3 regions of the Cellulomonas jepli genome follow, and region 1 is predicted to be linked to each of the others. Evidence: riboswitches for the same ligand, from Rfam matches in the RefSeq annotation. Region 1 holds a riboswitch; each other region holds the start of a gene.
The links. Region 1 has a riboswitch for cyclic di-AMP ahead of AB6N24_RS09060 (C40 family peptidase). Riboswitches for the same ligand answer to the same signal wherever they lie in the genome.

Region 1 (4,678 bases):
TCGCCACGCGCAGCTGGTTGCGGCCGAGCTTGCGGTACGGGTCGATGTCGACCACGCCGTGCGCGCGCAGCACACGGGCCACCGCGGCGGCGTCGATCTCGGGCGCCAGGTCGATCGTGCCGACGACGTTCGAGCGCGCCGCGGCGTCCTCGACGAACGGCGTCGCCCACTCCCGCTGCGCGGCCCAGCCGTACAGGTGCCCCGCGGACTCCGCGGTGCGTGCGGCGGCCCAGGCGAGCCCGCCGTGCGACAGCATCCAGTCGAGCTGCTCCGCGAGGAGCACGAGGGTCGCGAGCGCCGGGGTGTTCAGCGTCTGGTCGAGGCGCGAGCTCGTGACCGCCGTCGTGAGCGAGAGGAACTCGGGCACCCAGCGACCGCTGCCCTCGACCTGCGCGGCCCGCTCGACCGCGTCGGGCGACAGCACCGCGAGCCACAGCCCGCCGTCGGACGCGAACGACTTCTGCGGCGCGAAGTAGTAGACGTCGGTCTCGCTCACGTCGACCGCGAGCCCGCCGGCGGCGGACGTCGCGTCGACCACGGTCAGGGCACCCTGCTCGCGCGAGCCCGCCACGCGGCGCACCGGCGCGGCGACGCCCGTCGAGGTCTCGTTGTGCGGCCACGCGTAGACGTCGACGCCGTCCTCCGCCTCGGGCAGCGCGAGCTGTCCGGCGGGCGCGGTGCGGACGGTCGGCTCGCCGAGGAACGGCGCCCGCGCGGCGGCCGTGGCGAACTTCGCGCCGAACTCCCCGAAGCTCACGTGCTGGCTGCGCTCGCGCACGAGGCACAGCGTCGCGAGGTCCCAGAACGCGGTCGAGCCGCCGTTGCCGAGCGCGACCTCGTACCCGTCGGGCAGGTCGAACAGCTCGGCGAGGCCCGCGCGGACGCGCCCGACGAGCGCGCGCACCGGCGGCTGGCGGTGGGACGTGCCGAGCAGCGTGCGACCGACGGACGCCAGCGCCTCGACCTGCGCGGCGCGGACCTTGCTGGGGCCGGAGCCGAACCGGCCGTCGACGGGCAGCAGGTCGGCGGGGACGGTGATCGCAGGGATCGCGGGCGCGGTGTCGTGGGCCTCGGGCACGGTGCAGACGATACGGCGTCGGGGGCCGTCGCCGCCGGACCGCCTACCCTGGTGGCCAGCGACGACGACGAGAGCGACGAGCGAGAGGCTGCGGCGTGAGCGACCTGATCGACACCACCGAGATGTACCTGAAGACCGTGTACGAGCTCACCGAGGAGGGCATCACGCCGCTGCGCGCCCGCATCGCGGAGCGGCTCGGGCACAGCGGCCCGACGGTCTCCCAGACCGTGGCGCGGATGGCGCGCGACGGCCTGGTGGTGGTGAGCGGGGACCGGCACCTCGAGCTCACCGAGCTGGGTCTGGCGAAGGCCACCCGCGTGATGCGCAAGCACCGGCTCGCGGAGCGGCTCCTGACGGACGTCATCGGGCTCGACTGGGAGTTCGTGCACGAGGAGGCGTGCCGCTGGGAGCACGTCATGAGCGAGCGCGTCGAGCGCCGGCTCGCGGCGCTGCTGGACCACCCGCACTTCGACCCCTACGGCAACCCGATCCCGGGGCTCGCGGAGATCGGCGAGACGAGCACGTCGGAGCAGTTCCTCGACGGCGTCACGTCGCTCCTCACGGTCGCGAACGCCGCGCCGGGCCGGCTCGACGACGTCGTCGTGGCGCGCCTGGGCGAGCCGATCCAGCCGGACGTCGAGCTGCTGTCGCGGCTCGCGCAGGCGGGGATCCGTCCGGGCGTGACGGTGACGGTCGAGCGCAGCCCGGGCGTCGTGACCATCGCACCCCCGGGCGCGGCGACCGTCCTCGACCTGCCCGACGACGTCGCGCGCCACATCTTCGTCGGCAACCGCTGACCGGCCGCCCGGCCTCCCGGCCGCCCGGCGGCTCCGGTGCGCCGGGCGCGACCTCCGCTGACCTGCGCCGAGGCGCACGGCACCCCGTCGGTCACCGTGCCGGCGGGGTGTCGTCGTGCAGCCGCGGGACCCGTCCGGGGGAGGGGGCAGGCGGGTGCCGCGGCCCGTCCGGAGGAGGGGACGAAACGGACGTGTCGGATACGTGACATTCTCGCGAGGACTCCTGTACGTTCGTCCTGCTTCACCCGGACCCTCCTTCGGGGAAGCCCTCGTGCGGATTCGCCCAGCCCTGCCGCCGCACGCGGTCCGTTCAACTCGCCGGCAGGGGCGGGGGACCCATGACGGGCACCGGCAACGGTGTCCTTGGGGTGAAGCCCGACGGATGCTCGCATCCCGACGGCCGGGTGCTCTCCCACCCGAACCCGACAGCTGACCTCGCAGGCGACAGGAGAGGCACTCAGTGACCGAGAGCATGACGCGCGCGCGGCACCGTTCTGCACGACGCCCTGCTACCCCGCTGACCGACTTCGCCTCCGCGGCGTCCGACTCGATGGGTGCGGTGGGCCGCGGGGCCGCGATCGTCGCCGCGTCGGGCGGTCTCGTCGCCACGATGATCAGCCCTGCGGGTGCCGCCCCCGGCGCCGGTGCCGCGGGTGCGCTGCCGGCGGTCGACACCTCCGCGCTCACCGCCTCCGCGCGGGCCGTGCTCCAGACCTCGCCGGTCGTCTCCTCCCCGGCGGACGCCGCGTGGTCCTTCGAGGCGCCGGCCGTGACCGTGGCCCCGAAGCCGGTCGCCCAGACCCGCGCCGCACGCACCGCCGCGAGCCGCAGCGCCGAGCGCACGGCCGCCGCGACGGTCAACAACCCGATCCCGCAGTCCGTGTCGGGCAACGCGGTCCTCGAGATCGCCGCCCGCTACGTCGGGACCCCGTACCTCGCCGGCGGCACGACGCCCGAGGGCTTCGACTGCTCAGGCTTCGTCGGGTACGTCTACGCCCAGCTCGGCATCTCGCTCCCGCGCACGTCGTCCGCGATGAAGGGGGCCGGCACGATCGTCTCGCGGGCCGACGCGCTCCCCGGAGACCTGATCTGGAGCCCCGGCCACATCAGCATCTACGCCGGCGGCGACGACCAGATCGACTCGCCGTCGCCCGGCAAGACCGTGCAGTTCCGGAACATCTACCAGAGCTCGCCGGTCTTCATCCGCATCGGCTGAGCCCCCCGCACCGCTCCTCATGGGCCCCCTGCACGCCACCGCGCGCAGGGGGCCCTGGACGTGCGTCCGGAAGTCACCGGGCGTTCACGCCGCGCTCGTGCCACAGTCGAGGGACGCGGGGCTCGTCGCCGCGTACTCTGGTCGCGCTTGCACTCCCCCAGGGACCCGCCAGCCAGGCGGGTCCACCGATCTGGACAGGAGCCCGCCGTGCTGATGCCCGTGACGCACCGGACGCTGCTTCTCAACGCCAGTCTCGAACCCCTCTGCGTCGTGAGCGTGCACCGCGCCGTCACGCTCGTCATGTCCGGGAAGGCATCGATCCTCGAGACCGACGGGCGTGAGCTCCACTCCGAACGCACCTCGCTCCCGCTGCCGCTCGTGCTGTGCCTCACCCGGTACGTGCACGTGCCGATGCGCAAGGCGGTCGCCCCGACACGGCGCACGGTCCTGCAGCGCGACGGCCACCGTTGCGCGTACTGCGGCGGGGGAGCGGACACGGTCGACCACGTGCTGCCCCGCTCGCGCGGCGGCCGGCACGAGTGGACCAACGTGGTCGCGGCGTGCAGCCGGTGCAACCACCGCAAGGCCGACCGGCTGCTGCACGAGATCGGCTGGGAGCTGCCGTTCGTCCCGCGCGCACCGCGCGGGCTGGCGGCGCTCATGGCCGGCTCCCACGTCGACGAGCCGACCTGGAGCGCGTACCTCGTCGCCTGAGGGCGGTCCCGGGCGGGCGCCGCCGGGCTGAGGGTCCCACCCGCCGGGCTCCGTGCGTGCCGCCGCGCGTCCTGCACGCCAAGCGTCCCCCAAGAACGCCTCCCGAAAGTTTCCGGCCGGGGCATGATCGGGGGCAGACTGGGTGGCGTGACGACCAGGAGGTGCCGGTGATGACGCGCGACGACGTCGTACTCGTGGGGGTGGACGGCTCGGCGGCGAGCCTGCACGCGCTCGACTGGGCCGCCGCCCAGGCGCAGGTGCACGGACGCCGGCTGCACATCGTGTGCTCCTACTCGCTGCCGTCGTTCACGGCCGCCTCGCTCGACGGCGGCTACGCGGCGCTCGACGACTCCGCGATCCAGGAGGGTGCCCGCGCGGTGCTCGCCGAGGCCCAGGCGCGGGTCGCCCCGTCCGGGGTCCCGGTCACCGCGACGGTCGCGACCGGTGACGCCGCGGGCGTCCTCGTCGAGATGTCCCACGACGTGGCGCTCGCGGTCGTCGGCACCCGCGGGCGTGGCGGGTTCGCGGACCGCCTGCTCGGCACCGTGTCCTCGGCGCTCCCGGCGCACGCGTCGTGCCCGACGGTCGTGGTGCCCCTGCGCGGCGCGGGCCCGTCCCGGGCGGCGTCCGACGACGCGCCGCTCAAGCCGGTCGGTCCTGTGCGGCGCATCGTCGTCGGCATCGACGGGTCCCCGCAGGCGGACCTCGCGCTGCGCTGCGCCATCCGGGAGGCCGAGGTGTGGGGCGCCGAGCTGACCGCGGTCGCGGGCGTGCCCGTGGGCGCCGGCAGCGGGATCCTCGCGTGGCTGCCCGCGGCCGTCGACCACGAGCAGGTGCTCGCGGACGCTGCCGAGGGCCTCGGCGTCGTGGTCG
Region 2 (4,678 bases), on a different contig from region 1:
GTGCGTGTGCGCCCCCGGCAGGCCGGCGCTGTCGGTCTCGTCCGGATGGGCGTGGGCGTGCCCGTCGGAGGCGGTGGTCGCCTGGTCGGTCGGCGCGGTGGCCGGGCCGGTGCCGTCCGAGCAAGCGGCGACCGCCAGGGTCACACCGAAGGCGATCACGGTCGCGGTGAGGCGCCGTCGAGCGCGGTTCATGAGGTCTCCCAACGTCGAGGTGCCCCGCCCGGGACAGGTGTCCCGGGCGAGGCATCAGGCAACGAGCGTGCGGTGGGCACGCCCACCCGACCAGCCTCGCCCGGGGGATGCCCGGGCGAGGCTGTCGTTGCATCAAGGTTCGATGAAGCCGTCCCGCCGCCCGGGGCGGCGGGGTCAGCCGCGGCGGGAGAGCACTGCCTGCGCGCTGGCCTCGGGCCGCAGGTCCAGGCGGCGCAGGAGTTGGGCGTTGAGCGCCACCACGACCGTCGAGACGGACATCAGAATCGCCCCGATCGCCATCGGCATCACGAACCCGACGGGTGCGAGCACACCGGCCGCGAGGGGCACCGCGATGAGGTTGTACCCGGCGGCCCAGGACAGGTTCTGCTGCATCTTGCGGTAGGACGCGCGGGACAGCTCGATCACGGACAGCACCGAGCGGGGGTCGTCGCTGGCCAGGATCACCCCGGCGGAGGCGATCGCCACGTCGGTGCCGGCGCCGATCGCGATGCCGACGTCGGCCTGGGCCAGCGCCGGGGCGTCGTTCACGCCGTCCCCGACCATCGCCACGCGCCGGCCCTGGGCCTGAAGCTCGGCGACCTTCTCGCTCTTGTTCTCCGGGCGGACCCCGGCGAACACCTGGTCGACCCCGATCTCGGCGGCGACCGCGCGGGCGACCGGCTCGGCGTCCCCGGTGATCATCACCACGTGCACACCCAGGGCGTGCAGGGCGTCGACCGCCTGACGGGACTCGGGGCGGATCTCGTCGGCCAGGGCGAGTGCCCCGGCGACCTGCCCGTCGATCAGCACGTGCAGGACGATCGCGCCCTGCTCGGCCCACGCCTGGGTCTCGGGCAGCGGGTCCGCGTGGTGCTCGGCGAGCATTCGGGGCCCACCGACGGCGACGTCGTGCCCGTCGACGGCGGCGCGGACCCCGACCGCGGTGCTGGCCCGGAACTCACTGGCCCGAAGCGCCGGCAGGGAGCGGGCGGTGGCGGCGGCGGTGATGGCGCGGGCGAGCGGGTGCTCGCTGTCGGCCTCGGCGCCCGCGGCCAGGGCGAGGACCTCGTCCTGGGTGCGGGTGCCCGTGACGGCGATGTGGGTCAGGGCGGGCTCACCCTTGGTCAGGGTGCCGGTCTTGTCGAACAGGACGGTGTCGACGGTGCGCATCTGCTCCAGGGCCATGCGGTCCTTCACGAGCACCCCGCCGCGGGCGGCGCGTTCGGTGGCGATGGAGACCACCAGCGGGATCGCCAGGCCCAGGGCGTGGGGGCAGGCGATCACCAGGACGGTGATGACCCGGATCCACGCCGTCTCCGGGGTGCCCCACGTCAGCCACGCGGCGAGCGTGAGGGCGGCGGAGCCGAGCGCGAACCAGAACAGCCACCCGGCGGCGGTGTCGGCCAGGCGCTGGGCGCGGGTGGAGGAGGACTGGGCCTGCTCGACCAGGCGGCGGATGCCGGCCAGGGCGGTGTCGTCCCCGACGGCGTCGATGCGGACCCGGATCGCGGAGTCCGTGGCGACGGTCCCGGCCACGACGTGGTCACCTGCGCCGCGCCGGACCGGGCGGGACTCCCCGGTGATCATCGACTCGTCGACGTCGGCGGACCCGTCGACCACGACCCCGTCGGCAGGCACCCGTCCACCGGGGCGCACAATCACCACGTCCCCCAGGCGCAGGTCCGCGGGGGCGACGACCGTGATGGTGTCTCCGTCGACGCGCTCGGCCTCGTCGGGCAGCAGCGCGGCCAGGGAGTCCAGCGCGGAGGACGTCTGGGCCAGGGACCGCATCTCGACCCAGTGCCCGAGCAGCATGATGACCACCAGCAGCGCGAGCTCCCACCAGAAGTCGAGCTCGTGGGACAGCACCCCCAGGCTCGAGCCCCAGGACGCGACGAACGCCACCGTGATGGCCATGCCGATGAGCAGCATCATCGCGGGCTTGCGTGCCCGCAGCTCGCTGACCGCCCCGACCAGGAAAGGTCGCCCGCCGACGAAATAGATGATCGTGCCGAGCACCGGTGAGATCCACGCGATCGCGGGTGCGTCCGGCAGGGAGTACCCCAGGAGCGCCGCGAACATCTCACTGGCCAGCACCGTCGGGACCGCCAGTACGAGCGTCAGCCAGAACAGCCGCCGGAACTGCCCGACGTGGTCCCCGTGCCCACCATGGCCACCGTGCCCATGCTCGTGGCCACCCGCCGGCGCCGCCCCCTGGTGATCGTGCTCGGCGTGGGCGGTGTCGGTGTGGCCGTGCGCGCCGTGGTCAGGGTGGTGCTGGGCGTGCACCGGGTGGTGCTCACCGTGAGCCGTCGGCTCCGGGCCCGGGGTCACCCTCGCCGGCGTGCCGTGGTGGCCGGTGTGCTCGGCACCTGGCGGGGTGGTGTGGTGCTCGGGATGCGACGTGCTCATGATCCGGCCCTCCTCGACGACCTACCCGCTACGGATACCCCTGGGGGGTATACCAGCGCACAACGTGTCCCGGTGCGTGGGCATTCCCGCTCGGGCGGTCATGTCGCGGTGACCAGCACGTGGTGCGGCGTGTGGCCCTCCCAGCGTGATCTCGCCGTGACATTCGCGCGAGGGGGCACCTAGGATCGACCCGCCCCACCCTCCTGGGGCGGCCTGAGGTGGATCGCCGAGTCCTGCCACCACCCGCGGTCAGTTCCAGTCCTGCTGGCAGGAGCGGGGGACCCACTTGTGGGCATCCGTGCGGTGTCCTTGGGGTGAAGCCGGTCGAACGTGACCGGCCGGGCGTTCTCCAGCCCGAACCCGACAGCTCACCTCGTAGGCGTCTGGAGAGGTTCACCATGCCTTCGAGCGCCACCCGCGGCCGTCGCCGTTCACCGGGTCGCCCCACGACCTCTCTCGACGACCTCGCCACCGCGACCAGCGCGGGCCTGGCCACCGCTGGTCGCCGCTCGGCCGTCGCCGCCGCCGGGTCCGGTCTGCTCCTCTCGATGGTGGCTGTGCCCGCATCCGCGCACGGGTCCGGTACCCACGCCGCCAGCGTCGCCGGCGTCAACACCGCTGCGCTGACTGCCTCCGCGCACGCGCTGGTGCACACCTCCCCGGTCGTGGCCGCCGCCCCCGACGCCGTCTGGGGCTTCGACGCACCGACGCTGACCGCGGTCGCCCCGCCGCCCGTCGTCGAGGAAGCGCCCGAGCCCGCGCCGGCGCCTGCCTCGCGCAGCGCGGCCCGCGCCGCGGCAGCCGAGCCCGCCGCGCAGGAGGCCCCTGCCGCCGAGGCGGAGCCGATCGGCGCTGCGGCGCCCGCGTCGGCGAACGGCAACGCGATCGTCGAGATCGCGGCCCGCTACGTCGGGGTGCCCTACCTGTCCGGCGGCAGCACCCCCGAGGGCTTCGACTGCTCGGGGTTCACGTCCTACGTGTACGCCCAGGTCGGCATCACCCTCCCGCGCACGTCCTCCGCCCAGCGCGGCGCCGGCACGGTCGTCTCCCGCGCCGAGGCCCAGCCGGGCGACCTCATCTGGTCCCCGGGGCACATCTCGATCTACGCCGGCGACAACATGCAGGTCGACGCCCCCCGCCCGGGCAAGACGATCCAGATCCGCGAGATCTGGCAGACCAACCCCACCTTCATCCGCGTCGGCTGACCCGGTAGGTGGCCCGGTGGACAACGACGCACCGCACCAGGTCACCCTCACCGGGCGTGAGCTCATGCTGCTGGGCGCCGGGCTGAAGGCGTACCTGACGTCCTTCGACGCCCACCGCGCCGTCGACGGCGGCGCCACGCACCCCGAAGCCCAGTGGCGCGAGGTGCAACGCACCATCGGTGAGCTCATCTGGCGGCTCGAGGAAGCCGGCGTCGAACCCGGGACGAAGCTGCAGCACAGCGCCGAAGCCGTCGACCCCGCGGCCCGCGAGACCTAGCCCCGCCGGGGTCAGGCGGCCCGCGTGCGCTGCTGCAGCCGCCACCCGCGGGCCGTCAGGCCCTTGGGCTTGAACACCGACAAGACCGTCGCGCCCAGCAGCACTACCAGCGCGAGGACCACGTGCACCACCGGTGAGACCGAGCGCAGCGCGTCGAGCTCGCCGCTCGAGGTGTCCGTCGCGACCTCGGCCAGCGTGGCGAGGGTCTGGGTGTAGAGCACCAGCACGAATGTGGCCACCACGGTGAGCACCAACTTGGTCACCACCCAGTAGTGCCGCACGAGCCCCCACACCGTGCCCAGCGACTGCACCAGCCCTGTCGCCAGTGAGGCGAGCGCCAGCGGCACGAGCACCGTCCACGCCAGCGCATCCATCGCGACGTACATCGCGCGCACCGTCGCGTCCTCCCGTGCGGTGATCGCCACCACGGACAGCCCCAGGAACGTCAGCACCGCCCCGGTCCACCCGACCGAGGACGTGATGTGCAGGCACAGCGCTCCCTTGCGCAGCCCTGGCGACATCCTCACCCCCGCGCCCCCGAATCGACGGTCGGACCCGCCTCGGCGCCAGCCGCCCCATGGCGCTGCGGGCC
Region 3 (4,678 bases), on a different contig from region 1:
CCCGCTCGTGCGCCCCGCGGATCGCCGCGCGCACCTCGTCGTCGGTCACGGTGGGCTCGTCACGGAACCGGATCTCGGTCGACTGCGGGGTGTCCTGCAGCGTGAAGAACGTGATCGCCGTCCACGTCACGCCGAGCCGCTCGACCATCAGGGACATCGAGCGCTCCGCCCCGGGCCCGGTCCAGCCCCCGCGCCGGGAGCCCCAGCCCCACGTCATCCCCGCGATCCAGCCGTCGAGCTGCGTCATCCGTGCACTCCTCGTCGAGTCGTCGCCGCCACGCCCGACGTCGCGGACCTCCGCTCCGTCGCGCGCGAGGGACACGGTACGTCGCCACCGTCCGCCGGGCCCGCGCCGCGGTGCATCACGCGTGCCCCCGTCGACTCCTCCTCTCCGGAGACCCCCGTCGCGCCCGGCCTCGCCCGGCGTGGCGCCGAGGCCGTGTCGGAGGTCGGAGAGACGCTGGGAGCTCACGAGGAGGGGTGGGTCATGGCCGGAGCGGACGACGACCTCAGGGTCGACGAGGTCACGGACGAGGTGCGCGCCGCGTACGCGGCGGCCACGTGGTTCGAGCTGGCCCGTGCGACGTCCGAGGCGCACCAGGCGGCCGAGCGCCACGGCGCCCGCGAGCCGGGGGCCGACGCCCGTCGCGCCCGCTACGCCGCGCTGCGTGCGCTGCTCGACGAGGCGACGGAGAACGTGAGCACGCACTGCCTGCACGCGAGGCTCTGAGTCCGCGCACGTCCCGCACGGGCGCTCCCCCGTCGCCCGGTCGGCCCGCTCGCCCGTGCTCACGCGCGGCGGGCACCCGGCCGGTCATCGTCCGCCCGTGCTCAGCGCACGGCGGGCACCCGGCTCGTCGCCGTCCGCTCGTGCGGGTGCTCGGCGGCGCGGCCCTGGAACGCGAGGACCGCCGGGTTCAGGACGTGGCCGTCGCGCACCTCGATCGCGCGGCGCAGCGTCTCGTCGCGCGCCCACGCGTCCGGCCCTCCCATGACTCCCGCGAGGAACGGCAGCACCGCCTCGCTGATCTCCCACGACGCCGAGCTCCACAGGTAGGACGGGCTGTGGTCGACGGCGTAGTAGGTGACGTGGTCGCCGACCTCGAACGCCGGGTCACGGAACGAGGTCGGCCGGGCCCACTCGAAGCCCATCCCGGCGTCGCACGAGACGTCGACCACGAGGCTGCCCCGCCGGAACGCCGCGAGGTCCTCGGTGCGCAGGTAGACCACCGGGTGCTGGGGGTCCTGCAGCGTGCAGTTGACGACGACGTCGTGCCCGGCGAGGAGCTCCGCGACCGCCACGCGCCCCTCCCCGGTGTCCACGTGGCCGTCCGGCTCGAGGTGCACGATCCGGGTCTGGTGGATCGGCGCCCCGACCGCGGCGACGCCCCGGTGCGTCACGACCTCGACGTCGTGCACCCCGTGCGCGAGGAGCGCGGTCACCGCGCCGCGGGCCGTGGCGCCGAAGCCGAGGACCACCGCGGACAGCCGCCGGCCGTAGTCGCCGGTCAGCCCGACGAGCTGGAGCGCGTGCAGGACGGAGCAGTACCCGGCGATCTCGTTGTTCTTGTGGAAGACGTGCAGGCCGAACCCGCCGTCGTCGGCCCAGTGGTTCATCGCCTCGAACGCGAGCAGGGTCAGCCCGTGGTCGATCGCGACCTGCGTGAGGGCGACGTCCTGGACGCAGTGCGGCCAGCCCCACAGCACCTGGCCCGCGTGCATCGCCTCGAGGTCCTCGACCTGGGGCTTCGGCAGCAGCACCACGTCGGACTCCGCGATCACCTGCGCGCGGGGCGCGAGCCCGCCGACGAGCAGGGCGAGCTCCGCGTCGGGCACCCCGAGCCGCTCGCCGTAGCCCTCCTCGAGCGTGGTCCTCGCGCGCAGGCCGGGGTCGATGCGCTCGAGGTGCGCGGGGTGGATCGCGAACCGCCGCTCGTCCTCCTTGCGTGACGTCGAGATGACACCCAGGCTCAGCGGACCCATCACGTGCCCCCCTCGGAGGGGTCGCGACGACCCCGTGCCGCGAGCGTACGCCCGGGCCGGGAGAGTGAGGCGCTCGTCACATCCCGGGCGCTGCCGATCGGGTGCTCGTGCCGGATTTACGCGGGGATCTCCCGTTCTCGGCGTGACCCACGTCATCCCTTCGGGTGATCGTGCGACCTGGACACGTGTTCACCCGTGACCTTGCCGTGACATATCGCGAGGGCCGTGCCTAACATCGTCGCGCCCCACCCTCCTGGGGCGGCCTGAGGTGGATCGCCGAGTCCTGCCACCACCCGCGGTCAGTTCGAGTCTCGCTGGCAGGAGCGGGGGACCCACTTGTGGGCATCCGTGCGGTGTCCTTGGGGTGAAGCCGGTCGAACCTGACCGGCCGGGCGTTCTCCAGCCCGAACCCGACAGCTCACCTCGTAGGCGTCTGGAGAGGTTCTGCATGCCCTCGAGCACGTCTCACGGCCGTCGCCGGTCACCCGGTCGTCCGACGACCCCCCTCACCGACCTCGCCACGGCCACCAGCGCCGGCATCGCCACGGCGGGTCGCCGCTCGGCGGTCGTCGCGGCCGGCTCCGGCCTCATGATCGGCATGGTCGCGGTCCCCGCCTCCGCCGAGGGCAGCAGCGCCGGTGGCGCCTCCCTCGCCGCGGTCGACAGCACCGTCCTCACGGCCTCGGCCCGCGCGATCCTCGAGACCTCCCCGGTCGTCGCGGCAGCGCCCGACGCGGTGTGGGGCTTCGACGCCCCGACGCTGACCGCCGTCACGCCGCCGCCCCCGCCGGAGCCCGAGCCCGAGCCGGAGCCCGTCGTGGAGACGCGCGCCGCGAGCACGTCGCGCAGCGCCGCGCGTGCCGCCGTCGTCGAGGAGGCCCCCGCCGAGGAGGAGGCCACCGCGGTCTCCGTCCCGGCCTCGGCCGTCGGCAACGCGATCGTCGAGATCGCGGCCCGGTACGTCGGCGTCCCGTACGTCTCGGGCGGCACGACCCCCGACGGCTTCGACTGCTCGGGCTACACGTCCTACGTGTTCGCGCAGGTCGGCATCACGCTCCCCCGCACGTCGGGCGAGCAGCGCTACGCCGGCACCGTCGTCTCGCGGGCCGACGCCCAGCCCGGTGACCTCATCTGGTCGCCCGGCCACATCTCGATCTACGCCGGCGACGGCATGCAGCTCGACGCGCCCCGCCCGGGCAAGACGATCCAGCTGCGCTCGATCTGGCAGTCCAGCCCGGTCTTCATCCGGGTCGGCTGACCTCAGCGTCCGCACGGCACGAGAGCGCCCGCCCCTCCGGGGGACGGGCGCTCTCGTCGTTCCCGGGCGCGCCGCCTCAGCGCACGCGGTAGGTCTCGACGAGCCGGTCCATGAGCGCGTCGAGCCGCGCGTCGACGACCTTGCGGGTCGGGTCGGCGTCGAACCAGTCGACGATCTCGCGTGCGCCCCGCTCGAAGGGCACGGTCGCGCGGTAGCCGGGGACGACGCTGCGCACCTTGGTGTTGTCGAAGACCATCGAGTGCGCCTTGTCGCCGAGCAGCCCGGCGCCCCACTCGGGGTCGTGGGACGCGATGACGTCGGACGGCACGTGCACGATGCGGGCCTCGACCCCGGCGGCGGCGGCGAGCGCGTGCGTGATCTGGTCCCACGTGAGCACGTCGTCCGACGTCAGGTGGAACGCCTCCCCGAGCGTGCGCGGGTGGCCGAGCAGCGGCACGAACCCCTGGGCGAAGTCGGTGTGGTGCGTGAGGGTCCACAGCGACGTCCCGTCCCCGTGCACCACGACCTCCTTGCCCTGGCGCATCCGCTCGAGGGCCGTCCAGCCGCCGTCGAGCGGCACGAGCGTGCGGTCGTACGTGTGCGAGGGCCGCACGATCGTCGCGGGGAAGCCGTCCTCGCGGTACGCCCGCACGAGCAGGTCCTCGCACGCGATCTTGTCGCGCGAGTACTGCCAGTGCGGGTTGCGCAGCGGGGTCGACTCTGTCACCGGCAGCCGGGCCGGCGGCGTCTGGTACGCCGAGGCGGAGCTGATGAACACGTACTGGCCGGTGCGCCCGGTGAACAGCTCGACGGCGGTCCGCACGTGCTCCGGGGTGAAGGCGACCCAGTCGACGACGGCGTCGAACTCCCGGTCGCCGAGCGCCTCGCGGACCGAGGCCGGGTCCCGGACGTCGGCGCGCACCGTCCGGACGCCGTCGGGCAGCGGGCGCGTCGTGCTCTCGCCGCGGTTGAGGACCGTGAGGTCGAGGCCGCGCTCGACGGCGAGGCGGGTGGAGGCGGAGCTGATGATGCCGCTGCCGCCGAGGAACAGGACCGAGAGAGCACTCATGACGGCACGCTAACCCGGACGGCCGGGGAGTGACGGAGATCACGGCGGCATAACGATGTGAGCCGATCCGGGGCCAAGTACCTAGTACCGACTGTTCGCCGTATCCGTGGCGCTGCTAGACAGTGGTCGCTCCGCTCCGGTGGGGCGGACCGGCAACGACGCCGGCTGCCCCGCCGGACGGCCGCGCTCCCCCACCCGCTCGCGGCCCACCACCGCGAACCGACGCACAGCACCGCGACACCCACGCGCGGCCACCCCGCTCCACGAGGGGCCGGTCGCACGGTCCCGCACGCCCTCGTGCGCCCCCGGGCGCACGCACCACACCGAGGTGGTCATGACACGTCCTCTGCTCGCCGGGTCCGTCCTCG

Region 2: linked by a shared signal. The riboswitch ahead of AB6N24_RS08940 (C40 family peptidase) and the one ahead of AB6N24_RS09060 (C40 family peptidase) in region 1 are both predicted to bind cyclic di-AMP.
Region 3: linked by a shared signal. The riboswitch ahead of AB6N24_RS10105 (C40 family peptidase) and the one ahead of AB6N24_RS09060 (C40 family peptidase) in region 1 are both predicted to bind cyclic di-AMP.

Annotation. Positions count from the first base shown of each region.
Region 1 is NZ_JBFTER010000029.1:1,821-6,498, reverse strand. Features, by position in the region: gene serC (phosphoserine transaminase) at 1-1,078, opposite strand, end outside; gene AB6N24_RS09065 (iron-dependent transcriptional repressor DtxR) at 1,174-1,875, shown strand; cyclic di-AMP (ydaO/yuaA leader) riboswitch at 2,182-2,333, shown strand; gene AB6N24_RS09060 (C40 family peptidase) at 2,336-3,091, shown strand; gene AB6N24_RS09055 (HNH endonuclease) at 3,305-3,805, shown strand; gene AB6N24_RS09050 (universal stress protein) at 3,976-4,678, shown strand, end outside.
Region 2 is NZ_JBFTER010000028.1:29,136-33,813, reverse strand. Features, by position in the region: gene AB6N24_RS08950 (F510_1955 family glycosylhydrolase) at 1-192, opposite strand, end outside; gene AB6N24_RS08945 (heavy metal translocating P-type ATPase) at 367-2,604, opposite strand; cyclic di-AMP (ydaO/yuaA leader) riboswitch at 2,819-3,000, shown strand; gene AB6N24_RS08940 (C40 family peptidase) at 3,153-3,809, shown strand; gene AB6N24_RS08935 (hypothetical protein) at 3,826-4,086, shown strand; gene AB6N24_RS08930 (DUF2269 domain-containing protein) at 4,098-4,607, opposite strand; gene AB6N24_RS08925 (hypothetical protein) at 4,610-4,678, opposite strand, start outside.
Region 3 is NZ_JBFTER010000034.1:2,227-6,904, forward strand. Features, by position in the region: gene AB6N24_RS10090 (glycoside hydrolase family 113) at 1-247, opposite strand, end outside; gene AB6N24_RS10095 (hypothetical protein) at 488-730, shown strand; gene AB6N24_RS10100 (N(5)-(carboxyethyl)ornithine synthase) at 832-1,983, opposite strand; cyclic di-AMP (ydaO/yuaA leader) riboswitch at 2,248-2,429, shown strand; gene AB6N24_RS10105 (C40 family peptidase) at 2,432-3,241, shown strand; gene AB6N24_RS10110 (NAD-dependent epimerase/dehydratase family protein) at 3,318-4,310, opposite strand; gene AB6N24_RS10115 (hypothetical protein) at 4,645-4,678, shown strand, end outside.